Regions from separate parts of the Pseudomonas sp. HK3 genome, predicted to be linked through region 3. Evidence: riboswitches for the same ligand, from Rfam matches in the RefSeq annotation. Region 3 holds a riboswitch; each other region holds the start of a gene.

Region 1 (4,219 bases), 1.9 Mb from region 3:
TGAGCACTAAGGCTTCTACCGCGTTAATATCGTCGAGGTTGATTGCTGCTCGTTGAGACCATGCACAATGGGCAAGCGCCGCGCGATACATCACAATGTCGGCACGCAAACCATCAACGCCTGCCTCGTGGCAACGCTTGGCAATCTCGGTACGCACACTGGCAGAACACGTAATACTGGGCAAACGCAATTGTGCGCTTTCAATGTTTTGTTTAAGCGTCTCCTGTTCCGTTAACCATTGCGACACAAATGCGAGCGGCTCTGTATCAAATCCCTCTCGGCGCTCAACCACTTCAACCCGTTGCTCAATACTCATCTCATTATGCAGTTCAACCGCTAAACCAAACCTGTCTTGTAATTGAGGTCGTAGCTCGCCCTCATCAGGGTTCATGGTGCCTAATAATAAAAATTGGGCAGCATGCTCATGGCTCAAACCATCTCGCTCAACACGATTAATACCGCTGGCCGACACATCCAGTAATACGTCCACTAAACCATCGTTAAGCAGATTCACTTCGTCTATGTATAAAATCCCACCATGGGCAGAGGCTAATAACCCAGGTTTAAACATGACTTGTTTATCGTGCAGCACTCGCTGTAAATCAAACGAGCCTAAAACACGATCGTCACTTGCCCCTAAAGGTAAGTTAACAAACACCGGCGACACACCTTGCGACGGTAAGATATCAACCAAGGCACGGGCCAAAGTCGTCTTTGCACTGCCACGAGGGCCACTGACCAACACCCCACCAATGGCTGGATTAATAGCGGCCAAGATCAGTGCTTGTTTAAATTCACGTTGGCCCGTTACAGCACAAAACGGAAACGACATGTTTATATTAGAATTAGACACAACAGATACACCTAGACCGTCGCGCGATACAAACGGCGTTCAAAGATAGGCATGTGTTGCAAACCGTGTAAGGTTTTTGCCAGTGCTAATAAACCAAGATCAATTAAGGGCTCAATTAATATAACTAAGCTGTACGCTGCGCAAAAAGACGCCACATTCATTAGGTTTTCGGCTCCAATGCCTTGACCATATACCGCCCAGAATGCAACCCAGCTGACAATGCCCCCTTGATACATCACTGATAATTTAAAGGTTTGCGCGTAAGTAAGATCTTTATAGGCAAGATTGGCGGGAATAATTGTTTTCGCCACCCACGCCATAGCAAATAAGGGGGCCAATAAGGTGGTGAGATTCATGCCGTATTGAGGCAAATCAAATGGCGCCAAGAACAGACCTTGCACCAATAACCCAGCCGCTAAACCCAGTGCAGCCGGTGCTACACCAAATAATAAAAATAACGTTGAGCCTAAAATGAAATGCACTTCGGAAACCCCCACGCTGTGGCGGGGCAGAACTTCAAAAAATGCCAATACCAATAACGTGGTTAGCAGGCTTTTGATGACAAATGATGCTGCGCCTTGGTGTTGAATCTGGTCCCATGATTGTTTTGCGGCATAAGCAAAAACAGTCAAGGCAGTGCCATAGCTGAGTAATAGTTTGGCGCCCGTTACGACGTGTGGCTCAATATGCATGACTGATTCCTTTAGGCTAACAATAGCCAGACACTTGTTGATGGTTTCACAACAAATCGGAATCAAAAATAAAGTCAGCCCATAATTATCATGGGCCCTTTTGCTTGGTGCACCAACGTGCACTGGGGAATCCCCAAACGCGATGCGCGACGAACAAAAGATCGGAGTCGACTTAAGCCACAACCCTTTCACCTAGGTGAAACGACGACTTAAGCTGGTGTGTATTCGGTACCTGACCTGCCGAACGACTTCTATATTCCTTCCGAATATCATTGAAGTTGGTATCAAGCAGGTCTCCTGGCTTGTGTCATTATTCAGCGTGAATACCCTTCCCGGAATGTCAGTTCCAGTGGATAACAGCTTAGCCTAAAGGCAATTTTGATCTATTAAGATCAGACACTTACAGTTGCGGAGGCAGCGACGGACTTAAACCGTTCTTCCCTTTTAACCCGACACAAAGGCCGGGCACTCGACGCACGAAGGGTATGCAAATAAGAGCATTGTGTCAATCAGGCGCCGTTAACTGTGCTTTCGCTAGCATTCACTTGCATGTTAATGCCTAAGAATTGCTCGCTTAAATCGGCCTTGTCTGTTGAATCAAGCTGCTGCCAGCTGTGTTTGATTTGTCGCCATGTTTTCACTTGAAAGCTTTTGGCGACACTGGCAAACGGCTGGCCATCAAGCGCCCCCTGATAAAGGGATTTGTTTCGCCAAAAAGCGGCTTCATTAAATTGTGTTTCGCCCGCGTCTTTGTGCTGCATATAAGCGGCTTCATTTTGTTGCATCAAGGGGTAAAATATTCGAACGATTTCTTGCAATAATGGGTTTAAATCTTCATCAATAATTAATGCACTTTCAGGTTTATTTTCTGAAAAGTCACCTTGATGAATTTTATTCAACCAAGCAAAAACATGTGGGGCTGTTGCTTTAATCCATCTTGCTACGCTGGGGTCAGTTAAGTTCATACCAAGCTGACCATACAGGCTCGCATCGGCTAGGGTAAATTGATGACCAAACAAATAAGGACGACGCTTAAAGATAGGTTCTAACGCATTTAATATATTTAAATAACTTTGTTCAATAAGGTCATGAGTTGCCGGAAAGTGATCATGACTTGGGGGCTGTTTCTTTTTATTTAAACCACCTATAGAAAAACCTGTTGGTGCAACGCTGAATAAATACGGTAAACGTCTAATTTGACGACGGCTAAAAAAATCATCGATCACAGAGCAAAACGGTGCAAACATCGCAGGCATTTCATTGGCCAACCGCCGTCCTGCGGTATTATCGATTGCCGATGTTTTCCAACGACTATGGTGTACCATGTATAGGCCAAACTCATCAAAGTATTCATCGATCAATTGAATTAAAAAGTGTACTTTTTTTTCACTGCCGACTTTAACCACACTGGTTGTATTCGTATTCTGATCTAGCCACGTTGCAATCGCTGATGAGTCATAAAGATTCTCTCCATTAGAGCCGAACAAAAAAGGCACCAAAGGAAACTCGTCATATTCTGTAAATTCAGGGTACGTCAATTTAAGCATGCCAACCTTAAGCAATTTAATGCGCAGTTGAACCCTCAGGTTTTCTAACGTGTGACCCTGGCTTGGAAAATCCCGAAATGGAATTTTTTTAGCGTTGAGCATCGCCGCAACTTTCAAATGAAATGGCGATAATTCTGACCCAGATAAAATCCAAGCGGTTTGAATATTTGATTGTCTAACGGAGGATTGTTCGTACGAGTGAGACATGACAGAGGCTTTCTAATTGTTATTATCTTGTCAGTCTATTACACATTTTATTATTGAGGCTAGTTTAAAAGCACACTCAAAAAAATAAACGATACCGTGCAATACGGTATCGTTCTTTTATGTATTATTTAGTGTCACTGATTTCATCCAGCTCAGTTTTCAGTTTTGGCAACTGACCCGTGCATTCTTTATGGCCAAGCTCGCCAAGTGCCGTACTCATGCGTTCAATTTTCTCATCCACTGCCTGCATATGATCAAGCAAGTTATGGATTGAACGCGCAATCGGGTCTGGCATTTCGTCTGTCATACCATAAGCATCAAAACCAATTTTGGTGGCCATCGCCTGACGACGACGATCAACTTCGGTATCGGCTTTTTTCACAATGACTCGTCCAGGAATACCCACCGCCGTTGCACCTGCTGGCACATCTTTGGTGACAACCGCATTGGAACCAACACGGCCATTTTCGCCAATCTCAACAGGCCCCAGTACTTTTGCACCCGCACCCACCACCACACCATCACGTAATGTTGGGTGACGCTTACCTTTATTCCACGATGTGCCACCTAATGTGACACCGTGATACAAGGTCACGTTGTCGCCTATTTCAGCGGTCTCTCCAATAACCACGCCCATGCCATGATCAATAAAGAAACGACGACCGATGGTGGCACCAGGGTGAATTTCGATGCCAGTGAACCAGCGACTAAAAAAGCTAATCATGCGTGCTAAGTACTGCAAACCATGCTTCCAACACCAATTCGCTAAACGGTAATGCATCAGAGCATGCAAGCCCGGATACGTCGTTAGCACTTCGAATGTGTTGCGTGCCGCTGGGTCTCGATCAAAGACGCATGCGATATCTTCTCGGATGTGTTTAAACACAAAAACTCCTAGTGTTGGCGAGAACGGTTTACTG
Region 2 (4,219 bases), 1.6 Mb from region 3:
AAGCAACGAACTTAACAGCAACATGCCCATGCGTAATCGTGTCACATTGACACCAAGGGTTTTTGCCGTTTCATCCCCTGCCAACACGGCTTTTAATGCACGTGAATACCCTAAAAATAAAACCAAGCAACTCATAATCACAACACTTGGTACCAATAAGTTATTCCAATTTGCGCGAGTAAAACTGCCTAATGTCCAAAACAATAATGACGCCGCCGCTTCTGGGTCAGATGCATATAACACCAAACTGGTGCCCGCACTGAACATAAACGACGATGCCACACCGGCCAGTAGCATGCGTTCAATTTGCACGCCGCGCCCCGCTAAACTCAAAACAATTAAAACTGAAAACGCGGCACCTATAAATGCGCCTGTGGTAATACTCATCTGGCCAACTGCCCAACCGGCACCGCCACTAATAGAAGCTATCACCAATACCGCACCAAACGATGCGCCCGATGCAATACCAAATAAATAGGGGTCGGCTAATGGGTTACGGGTGACGGTTTGTAACACAGCACCGGCTAATGACAAACCCGCACCCGTTAAAAAAGCAAGAATCAAACGAGGAATGCGCAGTTCAAGAATAATACGCTGCTTAATATCAGACACATCACTTTCACCGCCCACTAGACTAAATAAAACCGATAACACATCGCCACTTGAAATATTGGCCGCACCAAAACTCACAGCCATCACCGCACTGATTAATACAATGCAAAACCCTATGAAAATATAACTGAATAATTTAATCATGATATTGGTAAGTAATTCTTGGATGACCATTGACAGGGTGCGTATCAACCATGGTATGAGTGCGAAACACATTATTAATCAATGTTTGTGTTAGTACTTGTGTTGGCGTGCCACTGGCCACTAGCTGGCCTTTATCTAACACTAAGATGTAATCGCAAAACGCGGCCGCTAAATTTAAATCATGAAACGACGCCAGTATGGTTTTATTTAACGATTTCACCTTGGCCATCATATCGGTTTGGTAATGAACATCTAAATGATTGGTGGGTTCATCCATGATGAGCAATTCAGTATTTTGCGCTAATGCACGGGCCAGCATGACCCGTTGTTTTTCACCACCGGATAATAATTGAAACGGCTTACGCTTTAATTCGGTAATGTCCATTTGCTGCATTATTGCATCTATTTGTGCCGCGTCTTTTTCATCATCCCATTGGAATAACTTTTTATGAGGGGTTAAGCCTTGCGACACCACATCGCGCACGGTTAAACCTAAATGATCACTGTGTTCTTGCAAAATAACCGACATATTTTTTGCATTATCTTTTGCCGATAACTGCCACACATCATTTTTTTCAAATAAAACGTGGCCAGACGTAGGCGCGTTTACCCGATACAAGCAGCGCATCAAACTGGACTTTCCTGCACCATTAGGGCCGATTAATCCCACAAATTGGCCTTTGTTAATGCTAAAGCTCACATCTTTGACAATGGCGTTATCACTCACCAGCCAACTAAGATTTTGCGCTGTTAATAAAGCCATTGTATGGCGCCCACTGCGAATAAAATACAAACCAAAACATAACTGCTTTGGTACATTAATAATATTGATTGTTTTATGTGTGCGGCCTTAGGCTGCTCACCATCACCCAACCAAGGCCGAGATTTTAGCACACCGTGATAAGGGGCTGGGCCGCCTAAACGTACATTCAATGCAAATGCCCCTGCCGCCATCACCGGCCCGGCATTTGGGCTATACCAGCTACGCGCCCATGTATTAATGCGCAGTACACCTTTAATACGGCCTTTTAAGACACTAATTATTATAAACAAACCCACTGTAAGCCTAGCACTGGGCCAGCCCAATACATCATCCACTCGTGCGCTGAATTTACCAAAGTACTCATAGCGCGCATTGCGGTAGCCCCACATGGCATCCAATGTATTGGCTAAGCGAAATACAATAACACCAGCGACACCCAACGCTAAAAACCAAAAAATAGGGGCGATGACGGCATCGTGAGTATTTTCGGTGATGGTTTCGACGGTGGCGCTGCTAATTTGTGTCTCATTTAAATCTTGAGTATCTCGGCTCACTATCATGCTAAGCTGTTCTCGCGCTTTAAGCATATCATTAGCGAACAATGGTTTTGCTACCTCATTACCGTGCTCAGATAAACTGCGTGCGCCAATGGCAAAATACAACACAATCACACTCAATAAAGTTTGCAGCCAATCTGGGCTTATCACATACACACTCAATAAAAGACTTGTCGGTACGCATACCGCGGCACACCAAGACAACATACCACGCATTAATATGGCCGCTTGTTTCACTTCTTTTTTAGGATAAAAAAACTGCTCACAACGCGTTACATAATGACCAAATATCACCAACGGATGGAAGCGTTTTACCTCTCCACATAAGGCATCTAAAATGAGGGCACTTAAAATAATAATGGCGCTTTCAAGGAGTAAAGGCATTTGATTATTGACCGTTTAAAAATGCCGTTGCTAACACATGGTTTTTTATTACAAACAAGCTTTGCAATAGACTGCATGCGAACAAAGAAACCTGCTCGTATAAAAAACAAAGAAGAACGGCAGAAAATACTATACGTGTCATCACGGCTCCATTAGCAAAGGCGAACGCTAAACCGGGATAATAGACAGATCAGAAAAACAAATGGCATCACACCAAACGTGAAAAGATCATTGCCAGGTAATCCCCGCCCGGTTCAATACAGTGTTATTTCAGGTATCTGACTTAAGCCTTACTAAACAGTAAGGCCCTTACAGTTGCGGGTACAGTTACGGACTTACCTGACCAATATAGTCGGCTCACCGTATTCCCTGATGATGCTTGGCATCAAATAACATGTGGCGCTGTTATACGTTGTTTTAAACTATGGGTCAATTCAGACACACATGACTCAACCCAGTTATCCGTCAAACAGAGCCCCATAAAAAAACCCAAATACCGCGAAGCATTTGGGTTTCTTTTTAGGCAGCATTTACAATGCTGCTAGCATTTTACTCGCCTTCTTAGATGTCTGAAATAGACTTAAGCGGGTAGTTAGCTGGCATAGGCAAAGCAGCAACACCAGTATCAACAGCCGCTTGTGCTACTGCATTTGATACGATACCTAAAAGACGAGAATCCGTCGCTTTAGGGATGATGTATTCTTTACCGAATTCCATAGAGTCAACGCCGTAAGCTGTTAACACTTCTTGAGTAACAGGCTCTTTTGCTAACTTAGCAATGGCATAAGCCGCTGCTAGTTTCATCTCTTCGTTGATAGCCGTTGAACGAACGTCAAGTGCACCACGGAAGATGAATGGGAAACCTAGTACATTGTTTACTTGGTTCGGGTAATCAGAACGACCCGTTGACATGATCAAGTCATCACGTACTTCATGAGCAAGTGCTGGCGCGATTTCTGGATCAGGGTTAGAACAAGCAAACACGATTGGGTTTGGAGCCATTTTCGCTAACAGCTCAGGTGCCAATAGATCAGGACCAGAAAGACCAAGGAAGATATCAGCACCGTCCATTGCGTCTTCTAAAGTACGTTTGTCCGTTTCAACAGCAAACATAGCTTTATATTGATTTAGATCTTCACGACCTGAGTGGATAACACCCTTACGGTCAAGCATGTAAATGTTGGCTGGTTTCATGCCTGCGCTGATTAGCAGCTTAGAACAAGAAATTGCAGCTGCGCCCGCACCTAATACAACCATGCTAGCGTCTTCAATTTTTTTGCCTTGAATTTCAAGTGCGTTCAACATACCCGCAACCGTTACGATCGCTGTGCCGTGTTGGTCATCATGGAAAACTGGGATGTTGCACTGTTCTTTAAGAACACGTTCGATTTCAAAACATTCTGGTGCTTTGATATCTTCAAGGTTAATACCGCCGAAGGTATTTGCAATGCGACGAACGGTGTCGATGAACGCTTGTGGGCTTTCAGATTCAACTTCAATATCAATTGAATCAACACCAGCAAAACGTTTGAAAAGTAGAGACTTACCTTCCATAACAGGCTTAGAAGCTAAAGGACCTAAGTTACCTAAACCTAAAATAGCAGAACCGTCTGTAATAACCGCTACTAGGTTGCCTTTGGCAGTGTACTTATAAGCATTTTCTGGATCTTCTGCAATCGCCTTAACTGGCTCAGCCACACCCGGGCTGTACGCTAGAGAAAGGTCACGTGAAGTTTCAGCAGGCTTAGAAAGCTCTACG
Region 3 (4,219 bases):
TATTAGAAGTTGTCATCATTAGCTTATTAATACTCGTTAGCGGTTTTGTATTAATTTATGTGATTTTATATTTTATTAATCGCCTAATTATTCGGCCGATATTTTCTTTAACCGATACCACGAATGAAATCGCCATGGAACAAAACTATGGCCTGCGTGCTCGTCGTTTTTACCCTGATGAAATTGGCACACTGGCAGAGAATTTCAACTATATGCTTAATCGCATTGAACAAGATGACATGATGCTACGCCAAGAAAAAGAAAAAGCGGAGCAAGCTAGACAGCGAGCATTAGAGCTTTCAAAAAAAATGCATGACACCAATGCTCGCTTAGGTTTTGAAGTAAAAGTAAGAGCGCGAGTTGAACATAAACTTACTGATTTCCAGCACTACCTCAATAATATTATTGACTCGATGCCCAGTGCCATTATTGCAATTGATCATGAACTAAAAGTCACACAATGGAATAAAGGTGCCACTCAAATTACACATATAAAACGGGATGATGCTATTTATCAGCCGTTGGAAGAGTCCTGTGGTTTTCTATTTACTTACCTTACCCTGATAACCAACTCACTTGAGAAAAAAGTCATCAATAAAGTTGAACGTATCTCGTTTGATTTTAAAGGACAAAAAAGCATTTTGGATTTAACCATTTATCCACTTGATGACACCACGCACTCAGGCGCAGTTATCCGCATTGATGACGTCACTCAGCGAACCCAAATGGAAGACATGATGGTGCAATCTGAGAAAATGATGTCACTTGGTGGGTTAGCGGCCGGCATGGCTCACGAAATTAATAACCCGCTGGGGGCGATTGTTCAAACCGTACAAAACATCAAACGTCGCTTAAACCCTGATATAAGAAAAAATATTGAAAGCGCTGAAGAAGTCGGCGATAGCATGGAAAATATTCGAGCGTATATCGAAAAGCGAGGCATATTCTCTTTCTTAAATAATATATCCCAAGCCGGTGAACGCGCCTCAACCATCGTTAACAACATGTTGCAATTTAGCCGCCAGAGCCCTAAAAAGTTACAACCCCAAAATTTGCATCACATTATTGATCGCTCTATTAGCATTGCTAAAAACGAATATAGTTTAAGTAAAGGTTATGATTTTAAAGCCATTGACCTGATAAAAGATTTTGATCTGACCTTAATGGATGTGCCTTGTATTCCATCAGAGATCGAGCAAGTCATACTGAACCTTTTAAAAAATGCCGCACAAGCATTACAAGACTACAAACAGACAAAAGAATTTGACTTAGACTGGTATAGTCAAATTCAAATCAGTACCCGCAAAAATAACCAAATGGCCGAATTAATCATTGAAGACAATGGCCCAGGTATGGATGAAGACACCACTCGTCATATATTTGAACCCTTCTTTACCACCAAGGAAGTCGGTATGGGTACAGGCCTTGGGCTATCCGTCTCATTTTTCATTATTACCAACCATCACCTTGGGCAAATGCGCGTTCAAAGCAGCATAGGCAACGGCACTCGCTTCACCATCATGCTGCCATTTGCGAGCCAAGAACAAACCACTAACAGCACCCCAGCCTAGCCCTAGGCAAGGTGAATCGCCTTGACCTTTAGCTCATGCTTTCGTAGTATGCGCGCTACTTTTAGGTGCTTTGACTGTTATCTTAGGTCAAAGTTAAACGGGAAACTGGTGCCCCTGTAGACCCTACAGCCACTCCAGTGCTGCCCCCGCAACGGTAAACAACTTAGATTTAACACACTGCCACTGAGCAAGCTTGGGAAGGCGTTAAATCATGAATCGTAAGGTTTGAGTTGTGAGCCCGGATACCGGCCTAATCATCTATAAACTGTAGTTGCGGTGGGCGACGAAGTGGCAGCACGTTCTATATTTTTCATTTGCTGGTTACTTACTGTTGTCTAACCTTGGTTGGTTAGTGTGAAACTTATTAGTCATTTACCTCTGTTATTCTGTTTGAGCTTAATGCTATTGCCATGTGTATCTGCCGCTAAAGATGCACAATTGGATAAAATTGAAATAACTGGGAATAACTCAACGACCAATAGTGCTCTTAATCAGCAATTTTATTCTAGGGACTATTTTATAGGGAAGTTCCAAAATTTATCTGACGTCTTACAGCTCACACCAGGTGTTCAAGTAAGACGATCCTCATATGGGAATCCTCCCAAAATATCCATTCGCGGCTCAACTCATAAACAAGTCACCTTTATTATTGATGGCCAAGTGATCAATACGGCACAATCAGGCTCTTTTAATGTTGACTTAATTCCACTACAACAAATTGAGTCTATTGAAGTATTGCAGTCTGGGAACTCTAGTGGGGTTCAGGCAATCGGTGGCATCATATCAATCACAACAATATCACCTAAAAATAAAAACAATGTATCTCTATCCACTGGTAGCTTTAGCCATAAAGAAATAGGCGTTTCATTATCAGGTAAAGTGCACGGCAACTTAATCATTAGCGCCAATCATGCGTCAAATTCTGGAGACTATGAATACCCTGTACCTTCACCAATTGATGATCCTAATGATAAAAATAGAATTGAAAAAATAAAGAACAATCAATACAAAAATAAATCGATCTTACTTAAATGGAACAACCACAAGTTAGAAAACTTAAATGTGGACCTTAAAACTCAGTATACTGACACTGAAAAAAACATTCCAAACTTCCAAATGAACGATAACGGAAACAATGCATTCCTAGAAGAAAAAAAGTGGTCTCATGATATCGGTTTAAAATGGGATATTAGTAAGCACCTTTCATCACAAACAAACGCTGGAATATCAAAATCAGATGAAAAGTATGAAGATATCAATGGTATTTTAAGTTATACACCAACATCTAATAAGTATGAAAATGAGAACTACTATATATTCGAAAACATATCGCTATTAAAAAACAACTCAATTTATGATATTTCTTTAAACTCCAACACAGAAAAATACAGTGAAGATAAAACACTCATTCTAGATAGTAAAAAATGTACCAGCTCTATATCTGTATGTGATGCTATTGCCAAACAAAATAAAACCTCAATCACATTAAGTTACAGCTATATTGCATCAGGATTTGATACATCCATAAACATCAATAATACGTGGCTAAATAGGGTACAAGATAATCGTACCGGCGTTTCATCAGAAAATGAAATCAATCAAGAATTCAATACTTGGGGGCTCTATTACCAGAGTCGTAATTGGCCCATAGGGAACTTACGATTAGATATCGGCAAGGGTATTCGACTCCCCTCATTATTTGAACTATTCGGAGATAGAGGTTTATTAAAAAGTAACCCTAGTATTCTTCCTGAGAGTTCAATTAATCGCAGCCTCGAATTTACATTTAATGAAGTAAAAATTGATAGCACTGATATTAATATTGCAACCAGTATTTATACAAAAGAAATTAGCGATGCAATCGTACCGATATATTCAGGGTTTGTTGGTAGCTATAGCAACACTTCATCGGCAGATATTATTGGTTATCAAGTAAATATAACTATCAATAAAGAAAATATAGGTTTTTCGCTTCAAAAAACGGTACAAGATAGTTCAACAGAGTCGTTAATAAAGTCATTTAACGATAAAAAGTTAGCAGGTATATTTCATGAAAAAACAATTTATAGCATGATTTGGAACATCAATAAATACTCTAATATTTCTTTAACACATCAAACTGAATCTGGGCTTTACATTGATATGGCCAACCTTAATCCTAGTATCAAGAATCAAACCACAGGATTCAAGTTCAGTTATGCTATCGAAAATAGTTCTTTTAATCTGTCAGTTAACAACTTATTTGACAATGAATATTATGACCAAAATAACCGCCCGGTTATTGATCGAAATATCTCATTGAATGTTCAACACCAATTTTAAATGGAGAATAACATCATGATAAATAAACTAAAAATATACACTATAATAATAGCTGTATTATTTGTATCAGCTTGCGGTAGCGATGATCGATCAAATGTAGAAACACCTAAACTTCCAGAAACACCTGAAACACCTGAAACACCTGAAACACCAGAAACACCTGCATGTGATGATGATTTTAATTTAGCAATACAAACAGTTGCACCAAATTATGGGGCAAGTAGTGCAGTCGCACTTGGGTGTTCTAGCACCGCAACCATCACTGATTCATTACTCATCAAAGGGGACAGTGATTATTCTATCTCTACAGGCCGTGATAGCTTTTA

Evidence for each region. Region 3 has a riboswitch for cobalamin ahead of ACU6U9_RS00440 (TonB-dependent receptor plug domain-containing protein). Riboswitches for the same ligand answer to the same signal wherever they lie in the genome.
Region 1: another riboswitch for cobalamin. It lies ahead of ACU6U9_RS09535 (energy-coupling factor ABC transporter permease); the one in region 3 lies ahead of ACU6U9_RS00440 (TonB-dependent receptor plug domain-containing protein).
Region 2: another riboswitch for cobalamin. It lies ahead of cbiB (adenosylcobinamide-phosphate synthase CbiB); the one in region 3 lies ahead of ACU6U9_RS00440 (TonB-dependent receptor plug domain-containing protein).

What each region holds. Positions count from the first base shown of each region.
Region 1 is NZ_JBREXD010000001.1:2,034,857-2,039,075, reverse strand. Features, by position in the region: gene ACU6U9_RS09540 (ATP-binding protein) at 1-853, opposite strand, end outside; gene ACU6U9_RS09535 (energy-coupling factor ABC transporter permease) at 865-1,545, opposite strand; cobalamin riboswitch at 1,816-2,033, opposite strand; gene ACU6U9_RS09530 (glutathione S-transferase N-terminal domain-containing protein) at 2,055-3,299, opposite strand; gene cysE (serine O-acetyltransferase) at 3,424-4,185, opposite strand.
Region 2 is NZ_JBREXD010000001.1:1,752,472-1,756,690, reverse strand. Features, by position in the region: gene ACU6U9_RS08185 (FecCD family ABC transporter permease) at 1-756, opposite strand, end outside; gene ACU6U9_RS08180 (ABC transporter ATP-binding protein) at 749-1,519, opposite strand; gene cbiB (adenosylcobinamide-phosphate synthase CbiB) at 1,507-2,460, opposite strand; cobalamin riboswitch at 2,713-2,874, opposite strand; gene ACU6U9_RS08170 (malic enzyme-like NAD(P)-binding protein) at 3,022-4,219, opposite strand, start outside.
Region 3 is NZ_JBREXD010000001.1:116,176-120,394, forward strand. Features, by position in the region: gene ACU6U9_RS00435 (ATP-binding protein) at 1-1,571, shown strand, start outside; cobalamin riboswitch at 1,618-1,839, shown strand; gene ACU6U9_RS00440 (TonB-dependent receptor plug domain-containing protein) at 1,926-3,893, shown strand; gene ACU6U9_RS00445 (hypothetical protein) at 3,909-4,219, shown strand, end outside.